Regions from separate parts of the Micromonospora sp. NPDC048986 genome, predicted to be linked through region 1. Evidence: riboswitches for the same ligand, from Rfam matches in the RefSeq annotation. Region 1 holds a riboswitch; each other region holds the start of a gene.
The links. Region 1 has a riboswitch for cyclic di-AMP ahead of AB0B94_RS22940 (C39 family peptidase). Riboswitches for the same ligand answer to the same signal wherever they lie in the genome.

Region 1 (4,271 bases):
CGTACGCGGTCACCGACATGGGCGACGAGGGCGACCGGTTCGTGCAGCGGTTCCCGCTGGCCGGGTCGGGTTACGTGTTGCGTCGGGACATGTCCAACGTGGACGAGGTGCTGACCGCACTGCTGGACACCGACCCGCTGGCCGAGGCCCGCTGGGCCACCCGCCGCCGCTACCTGGGCGACTTCCCGGCCGAGTCGTACGCCGAGGCGTTCCTGACCGCCGCCCGCCGGGAGCTGGCACCGGCTGAGACACTGGCCGCGTCCACACCGACGTAGCCGCTCAGCGGTACGGGTCGAGCAGCGCCAGCACCGCCGCCGGGTCCTCCACGTGCGCGTTGTGGCCGAGACCGGGCAGCGTGGCGACCGGCACGCCGTACTCCTTGAGCTGTTCGTCGGTGACCATCGGATCGTTCTCCCCGCGCGCCAGCACCACCGGCACGTCGGTCGCCGCCAGCAGCCCGGCCAGGTCGGGCTCGCCCACGGCGAACGCGCTCGGGTCCATGGCGAGGCGCCACCGGCCGTCGACCTGACGCAGCCCGGCGTCCACCACCGGGTGGTCCGGGGAGACCAGGCCGGCCAGCCCGGAGACCCGCAGGTAGCGGCGAGCCGCCTCGGCGCGGCTGGCGAACCAGCTCACCGGACGGGCGGCGACCTCGGCCGCGCGGGTCAGCTCGGCGGCTGTCCACTGTGCCTTGATGCCCAGCCCGACCACCGCGTCCACCGGCGTTCCGGCGGCGCGGGCGGCCAGCGCCAGGCCGACCACCCCACCCAGCGAGTGCCCGAGCACGACCAGCCGGTCGTCGGGGGCGAGGGCCTGCGCGATCTGCTGGGCGAAGCCCGCGAAGGAGTACGACTGCAGCGGCGACGCCCAGCCGTGGCCGGCGAGGTCCGGTGCCAGCCACCGCCCGGGCCAGTGCCGCTCAAGGTACGGTGCCCAGGGCAACCACACGTCCCCTGTCGCTCCCATGCCGTGCAGCAGCAGCAGGACCGGCCCGCGGCCGGCGTGACCACCCGTCTTCTCCACCACGGCCGCAGTGTCCCACGGTTCACGGCCTGGTACGAGAGCCGTCGACGGCGGACCGCGCGCACAAACGCCGCGGGCGCCGGCCCCTTGTGGGGGACGGCGCCCGCGGCGGTCAGCGTGCCCTGGTCAGGCGGAGTAGCCCCGGCTGGTGATCCAGTTGGCCAGGTCGATCGTGGTGATCCAGTACGACGGGTCGGCCGGGTTCGCCGAGTCGGCGATCCGCACGGTGCGACCGTTGTCCTTGTAGCCCACGACGGCGATGTAGTGCCCGCCGCCGTAGGAGTGCCAGCCGCCGTCGGTGTCGGTGGCGTCCCCGACGACGTTGGCCACCACGCCGCGGCCGTCGGTGATGGCCTTCACCACATCGGCCTGGAGGCGGTCCATCTGGGCCGGGCTGGGCGCGCCGGGGAACATCCGGGTCCGGTACGGGGAGCCCTTCACCTCGGCGTTGAGCACCCGGGTGGTGTCCTCGGCCGAGTTGGTGCCCATCTCGGTGGTGCCCAGCTCGGCGCCGAGCCGCTCCTGGGTGCGGTCGATGCCGGCGGCGCTGAGCGCGTTGCGGGTGGCCGCCGGGCCGCAGTTGTAGTAGGTGTTCTGCGCCTCGTAGTCGTAGTCGAGCACCTTGGTCGCGGGCGGCTTCGGCGGCGTCGGCTTACGGGTCAGGTCCGGGTTGCTGCTGGCCTTGGCGGCGGGGGACGCGGCGCTGGTGGCCGGGGCGGCGGTGGTCGGGGCGGCGCTGGCCGAGGGGGACGCTTCCCGGGCCTCGCCGCGGGAGGCGGCGACGTCGCTGCGCATCTCGGCGACAGTGGTCGCGGTGCGCTGGCCGGCCGGGGCGTCGTCGGCAGTGGTGAGCAGGGCGCCGGTGGTGGTGGCGATCGCCAGGGCCGCGGCGGACGCGGCGACGATCTGGTACGGGCGCTCGGTGGCGAGGCGGCGGAGCTGACGCTTCAGGGTGTGCTTCACGGGGTCCTCCACGGATCGGGGGGCGAGCGGCACACCGGGCAGGACCGGTATCCGGGCAGGCGCCAGCGCGCGGACTCTGGTCCGCGGATGGTGAACCGCTCAGGGGAACGCCCGGCGCGGCCGGGCGGGGAAGGCGATGACCCGGGGGGTCAGCTCACCGTCACTGGACGAATGAGCGGGTGCATCGCCGCGCCGTGGAGGCGAGGGAACAACCGAGGGGTGGAAAGGTGCTGCACGAGGAGTTGACTCCTTCCGACACCGCCTACCGGGTTAGCTGACGGATTCGGGCGGGAAGATCGCCCTACCGCGGGACGTGGCTCGCGGATTCACCCCGGACTTACTGGTGGATCCCCGGTTCGTTGATCACGATTAAGCGGGTCGATGCGGCGTCGCCTCTTGCGATCGGTTACCGCATCGGACAGGACGACAGTACTGGCGGCTCCGCGCCCTGCCAAGCCAGGTTCACCTGCGTAAACCCCAATCGGCGCGACAATTTCTGCGCGTATTGCCGATGATGTGACTCGATGGGACAACCGGTTACGGCGACGCCTGCGGGCGACAACCGGACAGGCCGCAGAGAACGCGCCCACAATCGCGAGAACAATCCCGCCGATCGCGTCGGACGTCCTAATTCACGAGTGGGTGACCGGCCTCACATCACGGATTGGGCTCAACCCACCCGGGCCGGGCGCCACAGCGCCACGACGGCGGGACGCAGCGCCCCGGCCACAGTGCGGCGGGCGGGGACCACCGTCGGGCGGAGCCGGGCCGCCGCCGCGTACGCCTCCTCGGCGAGGGCACGAGCCGACTCGGCGGCCAGCTCCGCGTCGCGCCAGGCGGCCCGCTCGCTGTCGGCGGCCACCTGGTAGTCGGCCAGCCGCGCATCCCTGACCACCCGGCTGATCAGCACCTCCTGCTCGACCGGGTGTCGCCGGGGATCCCAGCAGCGCCGGTGCCCGAACACGTCGCCGAGCTGCGCCATGGTCAGGTCGCCCCGCCAGTACGCCGCCATCGCCGCCCGGTGCAGATAGCGTTCCCGGGCGGCGTACTCGGCGGGGGTGTGCGGGGTCTGCGGGGTGGGCAGCGCACCCGCGCCGGCGAAGCGACGCGCGGCGGTGTCCGCCTCGTCGTACCCGATCCAGGCCCGCTCCAACTGCTCCTGAGCGGTCAGCCAGGCGGCGCGTCGCCGCTTGGCTGTGGTGGCCGCGCCGGCCGCGGCGACGGCCACCTCCTCGGCGTAGCGGCGCCTGTCGACGGCCTCGGCGGCGGCCAGCTCCCGAGCAGTGGGCCCGGCCGGGAGCGGGTCGTCAGTGCGCCGGTCCCGTTCGGGACGGGCGGCCAGCACGGTGAGCAGGCCCAGGGTCAGCAGGAACAGCGTCGACCAGATGGCGGCGGCCCGCGGCACCTCGGTCACGAACTGGTAGAAGACGACGGTCTCCATGGTCGGCACCTCGGGGAGAGAGCAGTGCGATGGGGGGCCACGCCGACCAGCGGGCCACTGTGGCCACGGGGCGGCGGGTCAGAGAGCGGGTGGGTCGACAGGGCGCGGTGACGGGACGGTCGTCCCGGTGACTCAGCGCCCGGGTGGGGCCCGGGAAGCCCGACCGCTCGCGGCATCGACGAGGGGCGGCAGGTCAGCCTCGGCCGCGCGGACCGGCAGCACGCCGGCCACGATGGTGTTCTGATCGCCGGGGAGCACCACCGGCGCGTCGATCGACCAGGTCGGGATCGCCTCTTCGGCGGCCTGCGGCGCCATCGCCAGGGCCGGGCGGGCCGCACGGGGTGCCCCGGAGTGCCGGTAGGAGGCCGCCAGCGAGCCGGCGGCGACGCTGGCCGGCACCGCACTCGACGTCGGCACCGGGCCGGGTGGTGGCGTGGCGGCCGTGGCCGGGCCTGCGCCGAGCGCCAGGGCCGCGACGACGGCGAGGCTGGTCAGCACCCGGGTCGCCCAGCGCGCCACCCACCACAGCGGACAGGTGAACGCGACCGGAAGCACGCCCCAACGCTACCGTCGCGCCGACCCGGGCGCACCGACCACGGGCGTGTCGGATCACGCCGCGCCGACCCTGTTGACCAGGGTGGACGTTGTCAGCGCAGGTCGACGTAGGTTGGTCGTCCGCCGGCCTGACCGACCTCGCCGGCAGGTCCGTCGACCTCACCACGGGCGCTGCTTGCACTGTCGGGTGCGTCGTCGCCGCCGCCCGCACGTTGTCGGGGGACGGGCGCCGGACGGGCCGCTCGGCGCGGCGCGAGCCGGCGCATCATCGGGGTTTCGACGAAGCGGT
Region 2 (4,271 bases), on a different contig from region 1:
ATCAGCGGAATGCCCCATGTGTCGGGACACTAAGTGCAAGATCGCGGGGCCGGGCAGGCCACTCGCGGGGCCGGGCAGGCCACTTGCGGGGCAGGGCAGGCTACTTGCGCTTGGCGCTACGGCCTTGACCTGCTGGCGGCGTGCAGCGGAAGAGGAGCCTAGATCGTGGTTGCGGCGCGATCACGGGTTGTGCGGGCCGGTCGGGCGGCGGGACGTCGACCCCACGGCTTGTAGGTGGACAGCACCGTCGCGATGATCATCAGGCTGGTCGACACCGCCGGCGCGATGACCAGGTCGGCGCGATCGCGTGCCGGCAGGGCGGCGCCGACCGCTCCGGCGTGGCGCAGGTTCGGGGTGAGCAGGAACAGCACCAGCCCGACCATCACGGTGGTGAGCACGAGCTTGACCAGCACCCAGCGGTGGCGCAGCAGGCCCCACGGGGTGAGCAGCGAGCTGGCGACTCCGATCAGCCAGACCAGGACGCTCAGCGGCGCGAACAGCACCGTGCCGACCAGGGCCGTGACCGGATAGACCACCGCCGGGTCGGCACCCCGCTGCACGGCGATGCCGAGGGTGAGCAGCACCAGGTCGGCGCCGAGCCAGCCGAGCGAGGTGACGAGGTGCAGGGTGAGCAGCGCCTTGCGGGTGGTGGGTCGGATCCGAGGCATACCGCGATGCTGCCCGCGGACCGCGGCCGGGTCGTCCGACGAGCGACGACATCAGGGGTACGCCCGGCGACGTAGCCCGGCCCCCGGACGCACGTGATGCCTGTGAGTCATCACGATGACTCACAGGCATCACGACGGCTGGGTTAGTAGACCGACAGGTGGACGTGGTTGGTGTGGTCGGTCGACGGGGTCCCGTGCGCCCCGCTGTACGACTTCCACCCGCTGCTGGGCAGCCAGATCTGCCGGTACCAGATCACGTAGAGCACGGCGAGCCGGTCCGCGTTGCGGATGAAGTACGCGGCCAGGTTGTTGCCGTAGGTCTTGTCGCCGCCGGTGGCGTTCCCGCCGAAGCCGCCCTTCTGCGCCGCGAAGTCGCAGGCCCGGCCCTTCGGGTGTTCACCGGAGCCGCTGGGGCGGTGGCACGAGACGTACCGGGTGAACCCCGCGGCCTTGGCCTGGTTGAGCGCGTGCAGGGTGCGGGGGGTGATGCAGCCGCTGGCCGGGGTGGGATCGTTGACGCTGCACGACTCGGAGGGCCAGGAGCCGTCGGAGTTGCGCGGCGCGGCCGTCGCGTTGGCGTTGGAGGTGCCCCGGTTGGAGCCGGCGTCGCCGGTGGTCTGCGGTCTGGGTGTGGTGGCCACGGTCAGGGCCCGTTCGGCCTGCTCCTTGCGCTTGGCCATCACCGCGACCTGCTTGCGCTGTTCGTTGATCTCGCCGTCCAGGGCGACTCGGGTGCGATTGGCCTTGTCCTTGCTGTTCAGCAGGTCGCGCAGCACCCGGTCCTCGTTGGCCGCCACCGCGTCCAGCGCGGCCGCCCGGTCCATGAAGCCTTCGGGGGTGTTGCTGTTGAGCAGCGCCGACATCGCACCGAGCCGGCCGGTGCGGTAGGCCACTTCGGCGATCTCGCCGACCTTGCCGTTGCGCTGGTCGATCTCGACCTCGATGGTCTTCAGTTGGGTGGCCAGCTGCTGCTGCCGTTGCACTGAGGTGTCCAGGGCGCGCTTCGCGTCCAGGTAGCCCTTGCTGGCCGCCTCGAGTTGGGCGCGCAACGCCGGGGTGCCGCCCTCCTCGTCGGAGTCGGGTGCGGCGGCCCGTAGGCCGGTCGGGGGAGCGGCCGAGGCGGTGCCGGCCGGAAGCGCGACGCCGAGGGCGAACATCGCGACGATCAGGGCCGCCAGTCGGGCGGCGGGTGGTCGTGCTGGTGCCACTGCGCATGTCCTTCCGTCAGCCGCCGACCGGGTTAGCTGACGGGTTCGGGACGGAAGATCCCTACCGCTGACGCGGATGCACCCCAGGAACATGGTTCCCCGGTTCGCCCAGCTGGGCGATTAGGCGGCGACCGCCACCGGCGCCGGGAGGGCGCCGCCTGGTGGAGGCCGGGACCGAGCCTACCGGTGCCGGTGGGGCCGGTGCAGCCAATGTGACGGACGGTGCGTGCGTCACCACGGAAAATTACGGCTCCGTCACCATTCGATGGAGCCACAGGCTCCAGAGGCGGCGCCGGGCTCTATCTGCAACGTCGCGTGCTCGATGCGGAAATCGTCGTGCAGGGCCGTACGCGCCGCGGTGAGCACCGCGCCGACCTCCGCGCCGGGTGCCATGGTCAGGTGGGCGGAGGCCACCTCCATGCCCGAGGTGAGCGTCCAGACGTGCAGGTCGTGGACCTCGACGACCCCGGGGACGGCGGCGAGCCGGTCGTGCACGGCCGTCACCTGGAGGTGCTCCGGGGCGGCCTGCACCAGGATGCGGATGGCGGCGCGGGCCAGCCGCCAGGTGCGCGGCAGGATGAACACGCCGATGGCGACCGCGACCAGGGGGTCGGCCCACCACCAGTCGGTGACGGTGATGAGCAGCGCCGCGCCGATGACGCCGAGCGAGCCGAGCAGGTCGCCGAGCACCTCCAGGTAGGCGCCCTGGAGGTTGATGCTCTCGCGGGCCCCGGCGCGCAGCAGCGCGAAGGCGGCGATGTTGGCGAGCAGGCCGAGCACTGCCACCGCGAGCATCGGGCCGGCGATGACCTGGTGCGGGTCACCGAAACGGCGGATCGCCTCGATCACCACGTAGATCGCGACGCCGGAGAGCAGGACGGCGTTGGCCAGCGCGGCGAGCACCTCGAGCCGGTAGAGCCCGAAGGTGCGCTGCGGGTCGCCGGTGGCCCGCCGGGTCGCCGTGATGGCGGCGAGCGCCATTCCGATGCCGAGCACGTCGGTGAACATGTGCCCGGCGTCGGAGAGCAGGGCGAGCGAGCCGGTGTGCAGGGCGACCACCGCTTCGACCACCATCAGGGTGGCGAGCAGGCCGAATGCCGCCCAGAGTCGACCTCGGTGCTGGTGTGCGGCATTGGCGACGGACCCATGGTGGTGGTCATGACCTGCGCCCACGAGAACCACCTTCCGCCGCTGGCCGGGACCCGGTCAAATGTATGCTCACATCGCTATGTGTGCAAGTGTATGCCCAGGATCTTCCCTGGCGGCAGTCCGCACACGTCAGCCGGTCGGGTCGATGGTGGTGAGCCGCTGAGTGGCCCGGGAGAGCGCCACGTACAGGGTGCGTACCCCGGCCCCCGGATCCGCCCGGATCTCGCTCGGGGCGACCAGCACCACCCCGTCGTACTCCATGCCCTTGGCCTCCAGGCTGGTCACCACCTGCAACCTCGGCGCGCCGAGCGCGCCCAACCACCCGGCGACCTCGTCCCGGCGGGGGACCGGCGTGATCACGCCGACCGTGCCCTCCACCTCGGCCAGCAGGCCGGCGGCGGCCTCCACTGTCGCGGTCTCCAACCCCGTCGCGGGCACCACCAGCTCCACCGGCTCGACCCCGGTGGAGCGGACGGCGGTCGGCAGCGGCAGGTCCGGGTAGAGCCGACGGATCTCCGCCGCCGCCACCGCGAAGATCTCCGACGAGTTGCGGTAGTTGGTGGTGAGCGTGAAGTCGTGCCGCTTGCGCCGGCCCAGCGCCTGGTCGCGGGCTCGGGCCAGCTCCTCCGGATCGCCGGTCCACGCGGTCTGGGCGGGGTCGCCCACCACCGTCCAGGAGGCCAGCCGGCCGCGCCGACCGATCATCCGCCACTGCATCGGCGAGACGTCCTGCGCCTCGTCCACCACCACGTGCGCGTACTCCCGGTAGTCCTCCGGGCGCTCCCGGGCCGCCGCGCGGGCCGCCCGCTGCCGTTCACCGAGGGTGCTCAGCTCACGGACGCCGCCGGCGAGCTGGAACGGATCGCGTCGCGCGCGGGCCGGCTGCGCGGGCTTACCGAGCAGCGCGTCCAACTCGTCCAGCAACGCCACGTCGGCGATTGTCAGCCCGGCCGAGTCCAGGTTCCGGTACGCGGCGTTGAGCAGCCGGATCTCCGCCGAGGAGAGGATCCCCCCGGCGTACCGGCGCAGCCGGTCCGGCTGCGCGAGCCAGCCGAGCACGTGCCGGGGGTGCAGCCGAGGCCACCACGCCTTGAGGAACTCCCGAAACTCCGACCGCTCGGCGATCTCTGCCTCGAAGGCCGGTTGCTCCGGCAGTCGACCGCTGCTCAGCTCACGGGCCTGCGTCCAGAGCGCGGCGAACACCCCGTCGAAACCGGCGCGGCGCACCTCGTTGCGTCGTGCGCCA
Region 3 (4,271 bases), on a different contig from region 1:
CCGGGTTGTGGAACCAGGCCCGCTGCCCGAGGTACCAGATCGCCGTCCAGTCGCCCTGCCGCCCGGCCAACGCGTACGTCTGCCCGGCGGACGCCCGGGCCCCGTGGTCGGACACGGACATCGTGTTCGGGCTGCCGTCCGGGCGCAGCGCGATGTCGTTCACCAGCGGCGCGTCCGCTGACGGCGCGCTGCGCAGCACCACGGCCGAGGAGCCGCGTGGCGCGCAGGGCACGCCGGCGGTGACGCAGTCGGTGAACGCCGGCTGGTTGGTGGCGTAGTCCGGGTCGATCCGGACCAGCCCGGTGGCCGGGGTGCCGGTGTCCAGTCGAGGCGCGTGCAGCAGGTCGAAGTAGTGCGTCCAGTCCCAGTACGGGCCCGGATCCCAGTGCATCCCCCGCACTGTCGAGGGAATGGTGCCGGGCACGTTGTCGTGGCCGATGATGTGCTGGCGGTCCAGCGGAATGCCGTACCGCAACGCCAGGTGCCGGACCAGCTTCGCCGACGTCCGGTACATCGCCTCGGTGTACCAGGTGCCCTGCGCCGCGAAGCCCTCGTGTTCCAACCCGATCGACTTCGCGTTGACGTACCAGTTGCCGGCGTGCCAAGCGACATCCTTGGTCTTCACGTGCTGGGCGATGTGCCCGTCGACCGAACGCAGCGAGTAGTGCCAGCTCACGTAGGTCGGATCCTGGACGAGTTGCAGGGTGGTGGCCCAACTCGCCTCGGTGTCGTGGATGACTATGTACTCGATCTTCTGCCGTGCGGGCCGGTCGGAGAGGTCGTGGTTGCCGTAGTCACCGTCGCCGAACGCCTCGTAGGGCGCCGGGATCCACTCACACGAGATGGTGCGCGGGCACTCCACCCCGTCCGGGCGGGCCAGGCGGCGCAGGCCCAGTCGGTCCAACCAGGAACGCTCGGGCCGCACCGCGCGGGCCGGCAGGCTGACCCGCTGGCCGTCGTCGGTCACCCGGGCTTCGCCCGCGCCGATGGTGGTGAAGACCTCGTCGGCGAAGGCCGCGGCGGCGTCGGCGCTGTCCGCGCCGGAGTAGCGGGCCACCGCGCCGTACCAGGCCGCCGGGTCGGTGTCCGCGCCGACCGGTGCGCCCAGATCCCTCTGGTACGCGCTCAGCAGCGCGGCCCCGCCCCGGATGTTGAGACCCGCGTCGGTGCGCAGTGCCTCGGGGGTGGCGCCGGTCAGCGTGGCGGCGGCGTCGACGGTCTGCAACGCGGCGGTGGACGGCGCGGGTGCCTCGACCGGTCGGGGCGCGGGCACCAGTGCGGGACGGGAGTCGTCGCCGCGCGGGTCCTCGGCACCGGCGTCGTGGTGGCCGCGCCCGGGGAGGGCGGCCACGTGCCGCGCGTCGGTCAGGTGCATCGGGCCGTAGCCGCCACTGGTGCTCGGTGTGCCGGCGTTGGTGTCCCAACGGGACTCCAGGTACGAGACGCCGAGCAGCACGACGGCCGGCACGCCGTACTCGCTGGCCGCTGCGGCGTACTGCTGCTGGCGGTCGGTGGTGGGCGCGGCTGCGGCCGGGCCGACGGAGAGTGGCACCGTGGTCGCGGCGGCTACCACAGTGGCGGCGAGCAGTGCGCGCCAGCCGGTCGACAGGGTTGGATGGTGCATCGAACCCCCTAGATTCTCGCGGAGTGAGGTCAGGTCACCATCGCGCCGTCCGGGAGGTCGCGTCAATACCTTTCCATCTATCGAAGCAGAGGGAAAGAATTCTTCACACACTGTCGGTGACCTCGTCCAATCGGTACGGAGTGTCACTGCCGCACGGGTTGCGGATTGGTAACAGGCGTCTCTACTCTGGTCATTCGTCGGGCCGACAGCAGCTCCGCCCAGCCCGGGCGGTAACGGACCGACACCGCCGAGTCGTTTCCGAGCGAACCGGGGACCCAGGTCCCTCGGGGTGAATCCGCAGCCACTGCGGTAGGGCGCCGACTTCCCGCCCGAACCCGTCAGCTAACCCGGTAGGCGGTCAGGAAGAAGGAGTACGAGACCCCGGTGGCACTCCATGCCCCGCGGCCGTCGTCCGAGCGGTCGGCGTCAGCCGGCCCGACGCCGATAGTGCCGCGCCCACGCTGGTCCCGCTTCACCACCGCTCTCGCCGCGCTGGCGGGCATCGCCGTCGTCCTGACCGGCAGTGCCACGGCGGCCCACGCCGACCCGTCCGTCGCCGAGATCGAGCGCCAGATCGACGCCGACTGGAACAAGCTCGAACCGATCATTGAACGGCACAACGCCACCCGCACCGACCTCGCCGCGAAGCGCAAGCAGGCAGACGCCCTGGCCGCCCGGATCACTCCGCTTGAGCGCCAGGTCGACGCCGCGATGGACAAGGTCAGTGCCCTTGCCGTACGCGCCTACAAGGGTGAGAACGTCTCGACCGTCAACGCGGTGCTGGGCAGCCGGTCGCCCAGCGAGGTGGTCGGCCAGCTCGAAATGCTCGACCGCTTCGCGCACAACCAGCAGAAGGACGTGCGCCAGGTGGCCGACCTGCGCGACCAGTTGGCCGCGCAGAAGGCCCCGCTGGACGAGATGGTGGCCCAGCTGACCCGCACCGAGGCTCAGCTGGCGGCGAAGAAGAAGCAGATCAACGAGGAGATCGACCGCCTGCAGAAGCTGCGCCTCAAGGTGTACGGCAACGGTGGCGGCGGTCCGCTGCGTCCGGCGCCCTGCCCGGGTAGCTACCCAGGCGGCGCCGCGGGCACCGCTGTCAAGTTCGCCTGCGCGCAGATCGGCAAGCCCTACGTCTGGGGTGCCGAGGGACCGAACTCGTACGACTGCTCCGGGCTGATGCTGGCCGCCTGGGCGAAGGCCGGCGTGTCACTGCCGCACAACGCCGCCGCGCAGAGCCGGGTCACCAAGAACGTCAGCAAGGGCGACCTGCGCCCCGGCGACCTGGTCTTCTACTACAGCGACATCCACCACGTCGGCATGTACGTCGGCGGCGGCTGGGTGGTGCACGCCTCGCAGGCCGGTCAGCCGGTCAAGATGAAGAAGGTCGACGACGGTCCGATCCACAGCTACGGCCGTCCCGGCTGACTCCGGACGATCGAAGGGCCCGTCGCGAACTGTCGCGGCGGGCCCTCGTCGTCGTGGTCCTAGCGGGTTGGCCAGGTGCGCCAGTGCTGCCAGGCGCGGCTGGGTGTCGGCCCCCGCTGGCCCTGGTAGCGCGAGCCGTAGACCACCGAGCCGTACGGGTGCTCGGCCGGCGAGGAGAGTCGGAAGATGCAGAGCTGCCCGATCTTCATGCCCGGCCACAGGGTGATCGGCAGGTTCGCCACGTTGGAGAGTTCCAGCGTCACGTGACCGGAGAAGCCCGGGTCGATGAAACCGGCTGTGGAGTGCGTGAGCAGGCCGAGCCGGCCCAGGGAGCTCTTGCCCTCCAGCCGGCCGGCGAGCTGGTCACCCAGCGAGATGACCTCCAGCGTCGAGGCGAGCACGAACTCCCCCGGGTGCAGCACGAACGGCTCGCCGTCGGGGACCTCGACCGCCGAGGTCAGGTCGTCCTGCTGCATTGCCGGATCGATGTGGGTGTAGAGGTGGTTGTTGAAGACCCGGAACAGCCGGTCGAGTCGGACGTCGATGCTGGAGGGTTGGACCAGGGTGGGCTCGAACGGCTCCAGGCCCAGCGTGCCGGCCTTGATCTCGGAGACCAGGTCGCGGTCGGAGAGCAGCATCGGACCACCATAGCCGCGTTGCCAAGAGTGGCCGGATTCGGTGCCGGTGACCAGCGCGTCGAGGTCGCTGCTCGTACATTTGTTCGATAGAATGCCCACATGGCTTCCTGGTCCGAATTCGCCGCCGACGAGCCCCGACTCGCCGACGGGATCCGCGTTCTCCTCCAGCAATACGGGCCGGGCTTCGGCTATCTGGCCACGGTCCGTGCCGACGGCGGGCCCCGCGTCCATCCGGTCTCCCCGGTCATCACCGCCGAGGGGCTGTTCTGCTTCATCATCGACTCGCCCAAGCGCCGCGACCTCGAACGTGACGGCCGTTACGCGCTGCACTCGTTCCCTGCGGAGGAGAGCGACGACGAGGCGTACGTGGCGGGAAGCGCCCGTCCGGTGACCGATCCGGTCCTGGTGGCGCAGCTGGCGCGGAGCGCCCGGGCCGAGCCCCAGGCCGACTGGCGGCTGTTCGAGTTCACAGTTGACGTGGCCATGCTCACCCGCCGCGAGCAGCACATCGCGGGCATCCCGGGCCTCGCTCCGGGTCGGCCGGCCGTTCGGGTCTGGCTCGACCCAAACGCCCCGTCGGCGGT

Region 2: another riboswitch for cyclic di-AMP. It lies ahead of AB0B94_RS18500 (hypothetical protein); the one in region 1 lies ahead of AB0B94_RS22940 (C39 family peptidase).
Region 3: another riboswitch for cyclic di-AMP. It lies ahead of AB0B94_RS03585 (NlpC/P60 family protein); the one in region 1 lies ahead of AB0B94_RS22940 (C39 family peptidase).

Annotation. Positions count from the first base shown of each region.
Region 1 is NZ_JBEZFJ010000011.1:209,657-213,927, reverse strand. Features, by position in the region: gene AB0B94_RS22950 (CDP-glycerol glycerophosphotransferase family protein) at 1-275, shown strand, start outside; gene AB0B94_RS22945 (alpha/beta fold hydrolase) at 280-1,026, opposite strand; gene AB0B94_RS22940 (C39 family peptidase) at 1,150-1,998, opposite strand; cyclic di-AMP (ydaO/yuaA leader) riboswitch at 2,231-2,372, opposite strand; gene AB0B94_RS22935 (hypothetical protein) at 2,657-3,427, opposite strand; gene AB0B94_RS22930 (hypothetical protein) at 3,560-3,982, opposite strand; gene AB0B94_RS22925 (acyltransferase) at 4,075-4,271, opposite strand, start outside.
Region 2 is NZ_JBEZFJ010000008.1:224,451-228,721, forward strand. Features, by position in the region: gene AB0B94_RS18495 (hypothetical protein) at 159-668, opposite strand; gene AB0B94_RS18500 (hypothetical protein) at 812-1,825, opposite strand; cyclic di-AMP (ydaO/yuaA leader) riboswitch at 1,882-2,013, opposite strand; gene AB0B94_RS18505 (cation diffusion facilitator family transporter) at 2,132-3,049, opposite strand; gene AB0B94_RS18510 (AAA family ATPase) at 3,155-4,271, opposite strand, start outside.
Region 3 is NZ_JBEZFJ010000001.1:764,324-768,594, reverse strand. Features, by position in the region: gene AB0B94_RS03590 (peptidoglycan recognition family protein) at 1-1,624, opposite strand, end outside; cyclic di-AMP (ydaO/yuaA leader) riboswitch at 1,860-1,995, shown strand; gene AB0B94_RS03585 (NlpC/P60 family protein) at 2,009-3,049, shown strand; gene dcd (dCTP deaminase) at 3,109-3,687, opposite strand; gene AB0B94_RS03575 (pyridoxamine 5'-phosphate oxidase family protein) at 3,787-4,271, shown strand, end outside.